Linked DNA regions of Desulfovibrio desulfuricans. Each later gene encodes a partner of the first gene's protein in a complex. Links are inferred from orthologs where the notes say so. Each region holds a gene or a part of one and is shown in the gene's direction. Other genes may lie near its edges.

What was found. The genes of interacting proteins can lie anywhere in the genome.
Region 2: the proteins of metK (region 1) and groL are in contact, whole or in part, in a cryo-EM structure (PDB 8P4O), measured with the Escherichia coli proteins. The link is inferred for Desulfovibrio desulfuricans from one-to-one orthologs.

What each region holds. Positions count from the first base shown.
Region 1 is NZ_JANFYZ010000003.1:339,016-346,304, forward strand. Bases 4,292-7,289 are described here. They hold metK (methionine adenosyltransferase), read left to right. Parts: upstream 4,292-5,203; coding sequence 5,204-6,376; downstream 6,377-7,289. Other genes in these bases: panC (pantoate--beta-alanine ligase), read left to right, coding at 4,315-5,163; aroC (chorismate synthase), read left to right, coding at 6,725-7,289. In the rest of the region: 30S ribosomal protein S12 methylthiotransferase RimO, read right to left, coding at 1-1,049; NE637_RS05770 (putative bifunctional diguanylate cyclase/phosphodiesterase), read left to right, coding at 1,223-3,466; NE637_RS05775 (hypothetical protein), read right to left, coding at 3,593-4,162; NE637_RS05780 (hypothetical protein), read left to right, coding at 4,161-4,283. UniProt on the Escherichia coli protein: Catalyzes the formation of S-adenosylmethionine (AdoMet) from methionine and ATP.
Region 2 is NZ_JANFYZ010000001.1:621,888-629,018, forward strand. What follows is about bases 2,690-5,529. They hold groL (chaperonin GroEL), read left to right. Parts: upstream 2,690-3,203; coding sequence 3,204-4,856; downstream 4,857-5,529. Other genes in these bases: groES (co-chaperone GroES), read left to right, coding at 2,874-3,161; NE637_RS02605 (2-hydroxyacid dehydrogenase), read right to left, coding at 5,027-5,529. Also shown: NE637_RS02590 (hypothetical protein), read left to right, coding at 1-2,491; more of NE637_RS02605, read right to left, coding at 5,530-6,004; NE637_RS02610 (PEP/pyruvate-binding domain-containing protein), read right to left, coding at 6,217-7,131.

The sequences.
Region 1 (7,289 bases):
TGATCTGGCAATGTTGCCGCCACGGTGCCGTCTTCTGCCTGATAGGCAAACACGCCCACGTGCTGAAAGCGGCTTTCTTCCACAAAACGGCACAGGCTTTCAAAATGATCTTCCGTTTCGCCAGGGTAGCCAACAATAAACGTGGTGCGCAAAGCCGCATGGGGCAGCATGGAGCGCACGGTATCCAGCACGCGCCGGGGGTCGCCCGCAAAAGGCCGGCCCATGCGCGACAGCACATCAGGGTGAGCGTGTTGCAGGGGAATATCCAGATAGGGCAGCAAAGGTGCGCCGCAATCCCTGATAAAACGCAAAAGCTCCGGCGTCACGCCTGTGGGGTACAGGTAGAGCAGGCGCAGCCAGGCGAGGCCCTCAAGCCCCACCAGCTTTTCAAGCAGGCTGGGCAGGCCGTGCTTGAGCCCAAGATCAACACCCCAGGAGGTCAGATCCTGCGCCACAAGATCAAGCTCGCGCACGCCCTGCGCCAGCAAGGCCTTGGCTTCATCGGCAATATCATCGGCGGTCAGCGATTTAAGTCCGCCCCGAATGGAAGGAATGGTGCAGAATGCGCACTTGTGCCTGCACCCCTCGCCCACCTTGAGCCATGCGTATGAAGGGCCGGTAGAAAGCAATCTGCCCCCGCCGGGGATACGGGCAGGCGGCTCAGGCAGGTCCAGGGCCGCGGCCAGCATGGCTGGCCAGCGCGGCAGCTCGCCGGTGGGCAGCCACACGTCCACTTCCGGCAGTTCCGCTGCCAGATCGGCAGCGCCATAACGCCCCACCATACAGCCGCCAACAGCCAGCAGCGGTTTGACCTTGCACTTTTCAAGCCTCTGGATGGCGTCCACAACCGCACGAACGGATTCTCGCACGGCAGGGTCGATGAATCCGCAGGTATTGATGAAAACCAGACGCGCCTTGCCCATGTGTTCCACATGCTGCACGGCGACCCCGAGCGAACCAAGCAGGCGCTCACTGTCCACGCGGTTTTTGGGGCAGCCAAGGCTCAGCGACCATACTTTCAGGGAATGAGGAAAAATAGCTCGTGTCATGGGGGCACAATACAGAGGGGCGGGGCGCTTGTCATCATTGAGGCCAGTCCCCATTCTTCAAACCGGGCGGGGGCAGGCCTGCAAATTTGCAAAACGATAACACAGATGCTAGATTTAATCTGTTGTCTAACAGGCTAATACACAAATGTAATGCCGCACGGCGGAACATAAATATGAAAAACGCGGACCCTGCAAACCTCAGCATATCGGCTACCCAATCCGGGGAAAAGCCTCCTGCGGAATCTCCCCAGGAAATTTGCCTTTCCCATGCCTTGCAGAGCGTCTACGGCGACATATTGCTTATAGATTTTGCAAGGGATACCTGCCGCGAACTGTACCACGGGGAAGGTCACTTTGCGCGCATGCCTCAGAATAAGCCTCTTGCCGAAACGCTCAGGCGCGAACTTGCCGAGAGGGTGCACCCTGACGACGCGCAACGCTTTGCGGCGTTTTTTTCTCAGGACAGCCTGCGCCAGACGTTGGCCCAGACTCCCCTCTTTGCTGCGGAAGACATTCGCAAAAAAGCCCTCAACGGTTTATACAGGTGGGTGCGCGTTATTGTCTTTCCTGCACCCCAATACGGCGGGGAACAGACCTATATTGTCTGCACAGAAGACATTGAAAACCACAAGATTGCGGCCGACATTGCCCATGAGAACGAGATGCTCCGCCGGCAAAAGCTGGATGCCCTGCGTTACAAGGCAGTGGTGGACCATACACGCACCCTGGTTTTTGAATGGAGCGGTACAGATCTGACCTACCTGAGCCACAGGATTCCCGAACTGCTGGCAGGCGAATATGACGGGCGCAATCCCTTTGACGTGTGGCGTGAAGACGATGTTCTCTACGCGGGCGACATGGAGCCCTTTGACACCTGTCTGGCGCGCCTTGCCCTGGGCATCCGCTCTGGCGAAATGACCGTCAGGCTGCGCCGCCGCGACGGCCAGTACATCTGGTGCAAAATCACCTACACCAAGCTTGACGACGGGGAGTCGGAAGAACGCTACATCGGCACCCTCAACGATGTGGACGCCACCACCCGTACCGAGCAGGCCCTGCGCCTGCGCGCAGAGCACGACCCCCTCACAGGCGCTTTCAACACCCAGACTTTTTTTGAAAAAATTGACAAGCTCATCAAAAACCGGCCCAATGAGCAATACTGCGTATTGCGCTTTGACGTGGCCGGGTTCAAGGCCATCAACGAATCTTTCGGGCTTGAAGAGGGCAACCGCCTGCTGCGGGGCATTGCCCGCCTGATCCGTCAGCGCCTCATTCCTGAAAAGGAAATCTTTGCCCGGCTCACCGCCGATGTTTTTGCCGTCTGCCTCACAGGCGGCACCGAGCGGACGCTACAGTTCATCCAGAACCTTTCTCTGCGGCTGGATCACTATTCCGACACCTTCCGGGTCAAGCTGTTCTTTGGCATCTGCCCTGTGGAGAACTCCCGCACTCCGGCTCACATCCTGTGCGACTGGGCCTATCTGGCGCAGAAGACGGTCAAGGGCAGCGACATTGTCAATTTTGCCTTTTACGATGATGCCCTGCGCAAACGCCTGCACGATGAAAGCTACATCACTGACCAGATGTACGAAGCGCTGGAAAAGCACCAGTTCAGGCTTTTTCTGCAACCCAAGGTGCAGATTTCCAGCGGGCGCATTGTGGGCGCAGAAGCGCTGGTACGCTGGCAGCACCCTACTGACGGGCTTATCCTGCCCGGCCGTTTTGTTCCCCTTTTTGAACGCAACGGCTTTATTGTGCGGCTGGACTCGTACATCTGGGATCAGACCTGCCAGATACTGCGCACATGGATCGACAAGCAATACGACCCCATGCCCATTTCCGTAAACATGTCACGGCTGCATTTTAACGATGACGACCTGCCCAACAAGCTCGTCAGCCTCCTGAACAAGTACAATCTGCCCCGCCACATGCTTGAGCTGGAACTGACCGAGAGTGCCTTTTTTGCCAATGAGCCAAGGCTGAAACGCCTGATGAACGAACTGCGATCGGCGGGATTTGTTTTTTCCATGGACGATTTCGGTACGGGCTATTCATCGCTGAGCACGTTGCGCGATCTGCCATTCAACGTGGTCAAGCTTGACCGGGCCTTCATCAGCGACGGCACCACCAACAAGCGCGGCCAGATTGTGGCCCGCAACACCATCGCTCTGGCGCGTGATCTTGATATGTCCATTGTGGCCGAAGGTGTGGAAACCAAGGAACACGCCCGTTTCCTGCTCAACAGCGGCTGCAACTGCGCCCAGGGATTCTATTATTCCAGGCCGGTGGATACGGCGGAGTTTGAAGTGCTCAGCTTTGTGCAGGAAAAGGCATTCTGGGTGCATCCGCAACTAAAGCAAGACGCCATCCGTCTGGGGCTGCCCATAAGCACGGAAGCTCCCATCAAGGAATACTGATTTTTCCCGTCCCGCCTTCTCGCCCAAGCCTCAGCAACACATCCCAAGCCGTCAGATTGCGGCAGAACTGTCGCTGCACATGCTGCCTCAACGTGTCTGGCATGCATGGTCGCGGGCTTGCCCCGTTTACAGAGGCAGGCGCAGCAGACGGATGGTGTGCGGCTGGATATACAGCAACTTGCCTTCGCGAATGTCGTCCGCACGGGTCACAAAGCTGTCCTTGTTCACGTTCAGGATGGCTTCTGCCTCGTGGCTGCAGTCAAAAAGATGCAGCACGTCATCGGTCAGCGAGTCGGCGGTGGTCCAGTGCCGGTTCACAGGCGGGCCATCCGGGGTGATGTGACGCAAAAAACGGAAGATCACAGCCCTGCCGCTGCCCGGCGCAAGCCATGTGCGGCAGCATTCCCACACCTGATCCACAGAGGGGTCGTCCTCGTCTGTAAAGGGCTGGCGCACTTCCAGCGGAAAGGAACGGCTCTGGATGCGCAGCATGCCGTCAACCAGCCCGCAATAATCCGTTTCCTGCTCCAGCACGGCACGGAAGGCCTCAGGCGAGGCCGCAAGACCCATCAGGGTTTCGTTAAGAATGTCGCGCGCCTTGAGAACCCTGATGGTGTGGGTCAGCCGCAAGCCGTTGAGCACTGCATAAATTGCGCAAAATGTGTCCAGCTTGCCCTGATAAAACGGTTTCAGCATGAATACCCCCATCGGTTGTTATGCCCACAGCAACACCCAGGGTCAAGCCTCCCACCCCGCCAGCATTTCTGCTTTTGCCAAGGTCTTTCTTTACAAGCTGCTGCCTGACGTGTATAAATGAGCCTTCACAAACAATATCACAATACCTTGATATGCAGATATTCACAAATCCCCAAGAGTTGGCGGCCCAATGCAAGGCCTGGCACCGCGCCGGAGACGATATCGCTCTGGTGCCTACCATGGGCTACTACCATCAGGGGCACGAAGACCTCATGGCCTTTGCCCGCACGCAGGCGAAACGCCTGGTGGTGAGCCTTTTTGTCAACCCTACCCAGTTTGGCCCCGGCGAGGATCTGGAAGCATATCCCCGCAATGCCGAGCGCGACGCGGACATAGCCCGCAGTCATGGGGCGGACGCGCTGTTCATGCCGCAGCCCGAAACCATGTACGCGCCAGACCACGCCACCTGGGTGGAAGTTCCCGAACTTTCCCGAGGCCTGTGCGGCCTCACCCGGCCTGTGCACTTTCGGGGCGTATGCACCGTGGTGCTCAAGCTCTTTATGCTGACCGGCGCAGATGTTGCCGTATTTGGGCAGAAGGACTGGCAGCAGCAGGCCATTCTGCGCCGCATGGTGCGCGACCTTGATGTGCCTGTGCGCATTGAAACGCGCGAAACCGTGCGCGAAGCTGATGGCCTGGCCCTTTCCTCGCGCAACGTCTACCTCAGCCCGGACGAACGCGCCCATGCTCCGGAAATCCGCAAGGCCCTGCTCTTCGCTCAAAAACTGGCCCAGAGCGGAGAAACCAGCGTCAAACTGCTGCGCGAGGCTGTGCTGCGCCGCTGGGCGGAATTTTTACCCATGGGGCGCCTTGACTACCTCAGTATTGTTCACCCGGAATCCATGGCTCCGCTCACCGAAGTCACCGGTCCGGCGCTCATGGCCTGTGCCGTGCGCATGGGCAAGGCCCGGCTTATCGACAATATTCTGTTGCGACCCTAAAACCCGCGCCGCACTGACGCGAGCGCCCAAGGAGATTCATATGCACACCAAGGGCAAATACTTTTTCACTTCCGAATCTGTAACTGAAGGCCACCCCGACAAGGTCGCCGACCAGATTTCCGATGCCATTCTTGATACCCTGCTGGCACAGGACGCCAACGCCCACGTGGCCTGCGAAACCCTGGTGACCACGGGTATGGCCGTTATCGCTGGCGAAATCACCACCAGCGGCTACGCTGACCTGCCCCATGTGGTGCGCGAAACCATCAAGGGTATTGGCTACAATAGCTCAGAAATGGGTTTTGACTGGCAGACCTGCGCTGTTATCAACGCAATTGGCCGCCAGTCGCCCGACATCGCGCAGGGCGTACTGCGCGAAAAGCCAGAAGATCAGGGCGCGGGCGACCAGGGCATGATGTTTGGCTATGCCTGCAACGAAACCTCCACCCTTATGCCAGCTCCCATTTACTGGGCGCACCAGCTTTCGCAGCAGCTGGCGAATGTGCGCAAGGACGGCACGGTGGACATCTTCCGTCCCGACGGCAAAACCCAGGTTTCCTTTGAATATCAGGACGGCAAGCCCGTGCGCATCAACAACGTGGTGGTCTCCACCCAGCACAGCGCCAACGCCAGCCAGGCTGATGTGGCCGAAGCCGTGAAAAAGCACGTCATTCGCCCCATCCTGGAACCCTCCGGCTATTTTGACGAAAAGGCCTGCGAAATTTTCATCAACACCACGGGCCGTTTTGTGGTGGGTGGCCCCATGGGCGACTGCGGTCTCACAGGCCGCAAGATCATTCAGGACACCTACGGCGGCAGCGGCCACCACGGCGGCGGCGCGTTCTCCGGCAAGGACCCCTCCAAGGTTGACCGTTCCGGCGCGTACATGGGCCGCTACATCGCCAAAAACGTTGTTGCCGCGGGCCTCGCACCTATATGCGAAGTGCAGATCGCCTATTGCATCGGCGTGGCCCAGCCCGTCAGCGTACTTGTTTCCTCGCAGGGCACCAGCGACCTGCCGGACGAACTGCTGACCAAGGCCGTGCGCGAAGTCTTTGACCTGCGCCCCTACTTCATCAGCAAGCGCCTTGATCTCAAGCGCCCCATCTATCAGAAGTCTTCCTGCTACGGCCACTTTGGCCGCGAACTGCCGGAATTCACCTGGGAAAAGACAGATGCCGTAGCCGACCTGCGCACCGCCGCCAAGGTGTAGCGCGAGCCAGCGTATTTGCCCTTTTGAGGTGCAGGAAATTCCTAGCTGGGTTTTCTGCACCTCATTTTTTATCCATATTTTTTTGCCCGCATACTTCGGCCACAGGCTTTTTACGGCCTTAATCCCGGCGAAATATCCCGTCCGCCGCACGAGTTGCAAGCCGCCCCGCCCTTGCCTATACTGACTCACTTGACCGCGCCGCTCCGGCGCAATTCCGAGCAGTTTCACCCTGGAACTGTCCGGCGTCTGTTCACGCAGACGCCCGCCACGAAGGCCCAGACGCAATGCATTGCACTGGCAAACGCCCCGTGAGCGACTTACAATGCTGTAGTGAAGGCGAGGTAGCACATGGCTGGCAATACATTCGGACAGGCCCTGCGGCTGACAACATTCGGCGAATCCCACGGCGTGGGCCTTGGCGGCGTCATTGACGGCTGCCCGGCGGGCCTGACCCTGACAGAGGCCGACATTCAGGCCGAGCTTGACCGCCGCAAACCCGGTCAGGGCCCCACCGCCACCAAGCGCAAGGAATCGGACACGGTTCGCCTGCTCTCCGGCGTGTATGAGGGCGTCACCACGGGCACGTCCATTGCCTTCTACATCGCCAACGAAGACCAGCGCTCGCACGACTACGGCAATCTGGCCGAAGTTTTCCGCCCCGGCCATGCGGACTGGGGATATTTCCAGAAGTACAACGGCATACGCGACCATCGCGGCGGCGGGCGCTCCTCAGGGCGCGAAACCGCAGCCCGCGTGGCTGGCGGCGTTATTGCCCGCAAGATTCTTGAACGTCGCGGCGTGAAGATCATGGCCGCCTGCGTGGAACTGGGCGGCACCGCCGTGCAGGACTGGGCGACCCTTGATCTGGACAATGCCCGCACCCGTCCCTATTGCGCCGCTACAGAGGCCATGC
Region 2 (7,131 bases), on another replicon or contig:
GGTCATGGATGCGTGGATCAAGGGCATCCGCTTTTTGACGGTAATCTACTACAATACCGTTGACCCGGAGGCGGCTCAGGAACTGCTGCGCGCTGCGCGCATCATGGACATTACGGTGCGCATAGGTATTGAGTTCAAGGCCACGTTCCGCGACAAACTGGTGGAATTTACCTGGTCGCCGCTCAATACCGAAACATCCAGGGCTTTTGACAACCTGCTGCACCGCAAGGACATCACAGACGCGCTACGCAAGTACGCGCCCGTCAACGACTGGATGCGCGCCTACGTGCTCAAGCTCCTGCGGGCCTGGAACGAAAGGCACGCAGCCTCGCTGGCTGCCCGCTGGGATATGCCCGCGCCGGAGCCTATCAAGGAAGAGGCTTTTCTTGCCTATGTGGGTCAAAAGCAGCCGTCCTCGCTACATCTTGCCGAATTTATTTACCATCATCTGGAACCCATGCGGCAGTTGCGCGGCGAACGCCTGCGCCAAGCCCTGGCTGAAGAAACCAATTCCACCCGTGCCGCCAAGCTGCGCGAAAGCCTGACGGAACTGACAGACATGGTGCCCGACATGCTGCGCGATGACTGGCTCGGCCCGGAGGCCAACCCGGAAATCGTGTTCCCCTACAAGCCGCACAAGGATTTGCCCGCTATTTTGCAGCAGTCGCCGGAATTTCTGCTGGAAAACATCTATCCGCTGCATCCCTGTCAGATTGTGCTCAATCTTGCAGGGCTGACGGAACAGGACGTGCTGGAACTGCTGTGGCTGGGCCGTGGGCGCATTACCCACCTCGAGCTTTTTAACCTGCGCGAATGGACAGCCGGTCAGCTTGCCCATGTGGAAGAAATCAACACACTGCAAAGGGCCGTCAACGAGGGCAGCACCCCGCGCCTCAAGCAGGTCATCCGCAGCATTATCAGCAAGGAACCCAAGGATTCTGCGCGCATTCCCCTGTTTCAGGAGATATTGGGGCATATACCGCAGTTGCAGGAATTTTATGCGCTTTCGCCGCTGGGTTCGCGCATCGGCACAGATTCCACCAGTCGCTCGCACCACACGCACGGCATGGGGCTTGTGTTTGTGGAAACGCTGCCTCCCAAGGCCCGTGCCGCCCTGCGCAGCGAAGATAACTCCCTGCGGCTCACCCTGCCCGTACATACGGATATTTACCGATTCACGCACTACCATGAGCCAGCACAGCCGCAACCATGGTGGCAGCGACTGCTCAGGCGCATTCCCGGCCTTGGGAATCTGGGCTGCCACCGGGTGCGCGGCTGGGGCCTTGAAAAAAATACCACCAGCGTGGGGCATGATGGCAACCTTGTGACCCTGGGCGGCGTTGACGCCAAGGGCGTGAACCGCGAAATGCAGCAGACGCCCGGCCCGGAAAAAGGGGAAATCCCCTTCTGGTCGCCAGAATACATGAACAGCGACATTGTCAATGTTCTCAAAATTCTGGCTGGTTTTTTGCCCGCGCAGTGGGCCTTCAGCTACGTGGACGGCTGGTGGGTGCTCACGTGGTTTGGCGCGCTCATATGGTTTGCCATTACCGCGGTGCGCAACGTGGGACAGGCGGTTGTGGGCGGCGGGGCCTTTACCCGTTCTGTGCTTGTGCCGTGGAAACGCTATGTGAGCTGGAGCCGCATGGCCGATTCGCTGTTCTACACGGGCATATCCGTTCCGCTGCTTGAGGTTGTGGTGCGCCTGTGGCTCTTGCAGGACTTCATGGGTCTGACAGTGCAGGACAACGCGCTTGCAGTCTATACAGTCATAGCCATGATCAACAGCGCCTATATTTCAGGGCACAACATTTACCGGGGCCTGCCAAAGGAAGCCATAGTCGGCAATCTTTTTCGCAGCGCGCTTTCCATTCCGCTGTCCATGCTCATGGGGCAAGGTTTGCTGCTCTGCTTTACCGCAATGCACCTGCCTGATCCCATAAACCTGATGCAGAACTGCGCGGCCATTGTTTCCAAGTGCTCGTCCGACATGGTGGCATCTATTATCGAAGGTTTTGCCGATCGCAACATGTATCTGCGCATGCGGCAATGCGATTACGACAGCAAGTTTACGCAGATATACAAAAGCCTGACGCGACAGGAACTGCTGTTCCCCAGCAAAGACCTTGAGACAATGCTGCAAGACCCTGCGGAATACTGGCGCATGCTGTACGGCAAAGACCGGGCAGCAGCCCGGCAAATAGTAACGCATCTTCTGGACATGATGTACATGTGGTATTATCAGCCCCGCGCCCGTGAGGTATTCTGGCGCAAGATGTGCGCCCTGCCGCAGGAGGAACGGCGCATTGTCATTGGCATGCACGCCCTGCTCTCGCTTGAACGGGAAATCAGCACCCTCATTCTTGAGGGCCTGCTGAAAAAAGATTTTGCCCGCGCACTGGCTTTTTATCTGCAAAACAACAGGACCTATGTGAAGGAACTCCGCCGCGAGGCGCGGTCAAAACTTGGAACATCCCCCTGCCTGTGCTGACCCGGCATGGGCCAAAACCCAAAAAGGAACCGGCATCCGGGCAAGTCGAGCTTGACTGCGCGCCCTGCCTCCGGTAGTGCTCCTTGCCCAAAGTATTGAGCGCGGTTACGCCGCAGAGAAAAAGGCATCCGGAGCGGGGCTAAGTTCAACATGCTGGATTTGTTTGATTTTTTATTTTTTTGCAAAAAAAAGTAAAAAAATCAGTCCAAACCCCTTTTCAAGCTCCGAGCGCGTCTTATTTCTATGCCGGTGCGGAACTGAAGCGAAGTGAAACTGGCTTCGGTTCATAACGCGCAATATTTCCAGCGCGGCCACAGCGATGCGGCCGCTGCTGCGTCCTAGATGGACAATAATAATATCATTTCCGGGAGGATTTGACGTCATGAAGCTGAAGCCCCTTAACGACCGTGTGCTGGTCAAACGCCTTGAATCCGAAGAAAAGACCGCCGGTGGCCTGTTTATCCCTGATACGGCCAAGGAAAAGCCTTCCAAGGGTCAGGTTGTTGCTGCCGGTCCCGGCAAGGCTGGGGAAAATGGCGAACGCGTCGCTCTGGCTGTGAAAGCGGGCGACATGGTGCTGTTCAACAAGTATGCTGGCACCGAAGTCAAGCTGGACGGCGTTGATCACCTTGTGATGCGCGAAGAAGACATTCTCGCCATTATTGACTAGCTCCCACTGCTGCCGAATTATATTTCAGGAGGAAAATTTCCAATGTCCGCTAAAGAAATTCTTTTTGACGTTAAAGCCCGTGAAAAACTTGCCCGTGGCGTCGACAAGCTCGCCAATGCCGTTAAAGTGACCCTCGGCCCCAAGGGCCGCAATGTCGCCATTGAAAAGTCCTTTGGCGCTCCCGTCATCACCAAGGACGGCGTGACCGTGGCCAAGGAAATCGAACTGACCGACAAGTTCGAAAACATGGGCGCCCAGCTCGTCAAGGAAGTGGCCTCCAAGACCTCTGACGCCGCTGGCGACGGTACCACCACCGCCACCATTCTGGCCCAGGCCATCTACCGCGAAGGCACCAAGCTTGTGGCCGCCGGCCGCAACCCCATGGCCATCAAGCGCGGCGTGGACAAGGCTGTTGAAGCCCTGATCGCCGAGCTGTCCAACCTGGCCAAGCCCACCCGCGACCAGAAGGAAATTGCCCAGATCGGCACCATTTCCGCCAACTCTGATGCCACCATCGGCAACATCATCGCCGAAGCCATGTCCAAAGTGGGCAAGGAAGGCGTGATCACCGTTGAGGAAGCCAAGGGTCTGGAAACCACCATGGACGTGGTGGAAGGCATGCGCTTTGACCGTGGCTACCTCTCCCCCTATTTCGTGACCAACACCGAAAAGATGGTCTGCGAAATGGACAATCCTTACATCCTCTGCACCGAGAAGAAAATCTCCAGCATGAAAGACATGCTGCCCGTGCTTGAACAGGTTGCCAAGGTGAACCGTCCGCTCATGATCATCGCTGAAGACGTGGAAGGCGAAGCCCTTGCCACCCTGGTGGTCAACAAGCTGCGCGGCGCCCTGCAGGTTGTGGCCGTGAAGGCCCCCGGCTTCGGCGACCGCCGCAAGGCCATGCTTCAGGATATCGCCGTGCTGACCGGCGGCCAGGTGGCTTCTGACGACACCGGCTCCAAGCTTGAAAACATGACCCTTGCCGAACTTGGCACCGCCAAGCGCATCGTCATCGACAAAGAAAACACCACCATCGTTGACGGCGCCGGCAAGGGCGACGACATCAAGGCCCGCGTGAAGCAGATTCGCGCCCAGATCGAAGACAGCACCTCCGACTACGACCGCGAAAAGCTCCAGGAACGTCTGGCCAAGCTCGTGGGCGGCGTGGCCGTTGTGCATGTGGGCGCGGCCACCGAAGTGGAAATGAAGGAAAAGAAAGACCGCGTTGAAGACGCCCTGAACGCCACCCGCGCTGCCGTTGAAGAAGGCATCGTGCCTGGCGGCGGCACTGCGCTGATCCGCGTTTCCAAGGTGCTGAACGACATCAAGCCCGCCGACGACGACGAACTTGCTGGCGTGAACATCATCCGCCGTTCCATTGAAGAACCCCTGCGCCAGATCGCCCACAATGCCGGCTTTGAAGGCTCCATCGTGGTCGAAAAGGTTCGCCAGGGCAAGGACGGCTTCGGCTTCAACGCCGCCACCGGCGAATACGAAGACCTCATCAAGGCTGGCGTTATCGACCCCAAAAAGGTTACCCGCACGGCCCTGCAAAACGCCGCTTCCGTGGCCTCCCTGCTGCTGACCACCGAATGCGCCATTGCTGAAAAGCCCGAACCCAAGAGCGCTGCTCCTGCCATGCCCGACATGGGCGGCATGGGTGGTATGGGTGGCATGGGCGGCATGTACTAAGCCAGCCCTACGGCTCATACGTTTAGATGAAAAAGGCTCCCGCAAAAGCGGGAGCCTTTTTGTTGCGCTGACAAAGTCGGCGCAACCAGAAAACAGGAGCAGGCTGCGGCTTGCCCGCGCCGATAATCCCGAGGTTTTAGCCGCCCTCCCTCAACAAATTTCAAAATAAATCAGTTTGATACTTGCCGTGCTTCGGGGTTGAGGCAGTTGGCGGGCAACTTGCCGTCCAGGGCTGCAAAAATCTTTTCCGCACTGCTGCGCCCCATGTTTCTGAATCCGTCCATGGTCGCCGCCCCCTTGTGCGGCGTCATCAGCACGTTGGGCAGATCGCAGAGAGCAGGAAGCACCAGCGGTTCGTTTTCAAACACGTCCAGCCCGGCCCCGGCTATCACGCCGTTTTTCAGGGCGCTGGCAAGAGCGGCCTCGTCCACAACCTTGCCACGCGCTGTATTGATAAGAATGGCATGGGGCTGCATGAGTTCAAGCTCCCTGCTGCCGATATATTTTTCCGTTTCCGGCGTCAGCGGCATGTGCAGGCTGACAAAGTCGGACAGCCGCAGCAGATCATCCTTGCTGACGTAGCGCGCGCCCGTACTGGCCTCAAAATTCTCGTTACGGTGACGCGCGGTGTAGAGCAGCGACATGCCAAAGCCTGCAGCCCGGGCTGCCACGGCTTGCGCAATACGCCCGCTGCCCACGAGGCCCAGTGTTTTGCCAGAAACGCGTAAGCCCAGGTTGACCGTCATGGGCCAGGGCCTTTCTCCGCTACGCACAAAGGTGTCGCAAGCGCGCAGTTTACGCGCCACGCCGAGCATGAGCGCAAAGGCCATATCAGCTGTGTCATCGGTGACAAAGCCGGGATTGTGCGTCACCCATATGCCGTTGCGGGTGGCAGCGGCAATATCCACATGATCAAAGCCGACGCCAAAGCAGGAAATGATCTTGCAGGTCGGGGCCATGGCATCAATGACATCCGAGGGCAAGGCCACCACCGGCGAAAGAACGCCGTCGCAGCCGCGTACCGCTTCAACCAGTTTTTCGTGCGACAAACCGCCGCCGGGGCCCATCTCCACATCACAGCGGGTTTGCAGTAATTCAAGCGCCTCCGGCACCACCGTGCGCGGAACAAAAATTCTTGGTCTGATCATGAACTCTACTCCAGAATACGAAAAACTTAGGACAAACAGAGGCGCAACCCGCCGGATAGTCCAGCGCAGTCGCCTGTTTTTGTAGTAAACAGCTAGGAATGTAATGGCAAGGAAGATGAAGGGGCGGGCGCGGGCCGCACTCGGCGCAAAGGCATAGCCAGCGTACAGGTTTCTCTGGAAGGCAGCACCTTGAACGTATGCTGAAAAAAACTCTAATTGCCCGCCGGTAAAGGCCTGTCGAGCAGCGAGGCCATGTCGCCACCCAGCTTTTCCCTGAGGGCTGCGGCGCGCTCCTGCTCCAGCATGATCATGTCCACCTGCCGGGTGTGGATGAGCAGGTAGCCGAGCATGCGGGTTTTTTGCAGAATATCGGCAGCGGGGAAGTTTTCCGCCACGGCAAAGAGCGAATCGTCCTTCACATCAGCGCGGAAGCCATGCGCCTCCAGCAGGTCGGCCACCATGCGGGCGCGCAGGCGGCGGCGCTGACGGTCAGCGGCACCGCCCTTGAACTGGAAGCTCACAAAATTTTCGTGATTATTTGCGCCAGCCAGACTTTCCACCGTACAAAAGTGATAGCCGTAGCGGGCCTGCAGAATCATGTAATTATCAGAAATGATAAAAAAGTTTTTGTTGGACATGGCATTGGGCGCAGTGCTTTCCAGATCCGGATTCATGGTGCTTTCAAGCATCACGCTCATGAAGCCCGAGGCGCTAGCCGCTGGCGGCCCGGCCCAGGGCACGGCCACCATGCCGTCCCACAGCGCCAGCATGGGCGTGCTGGCAATATCGGCGATATCCACCACCGCGCCGCCCACATGCCGCCTGAAACCGCCGCCCATATCCACAATCCAGTACTGAAGCTTGACCCCGGCCTTGAGCTGCTTGCCCATGCGCTGGTTGACGTCCGAGCCTTCCTCAAACATGAGCTGCACGGATTTTTCGTGGCAAAAACGGGTGATGTCGTGCAGGGTCTGGCAATGCTCCGGCGCAAATTCCGGCGATTCCGGATCCAGCAGATGCAGGGGAACCATCAGGGTCGCCAGGGCCTCAAGCCGCTGATGCACCGGGCTGCCTTCCATGAGATTGGGCGGCTCCGTCACCTGTGCGGCAAGCTCGGGATTCAGCCC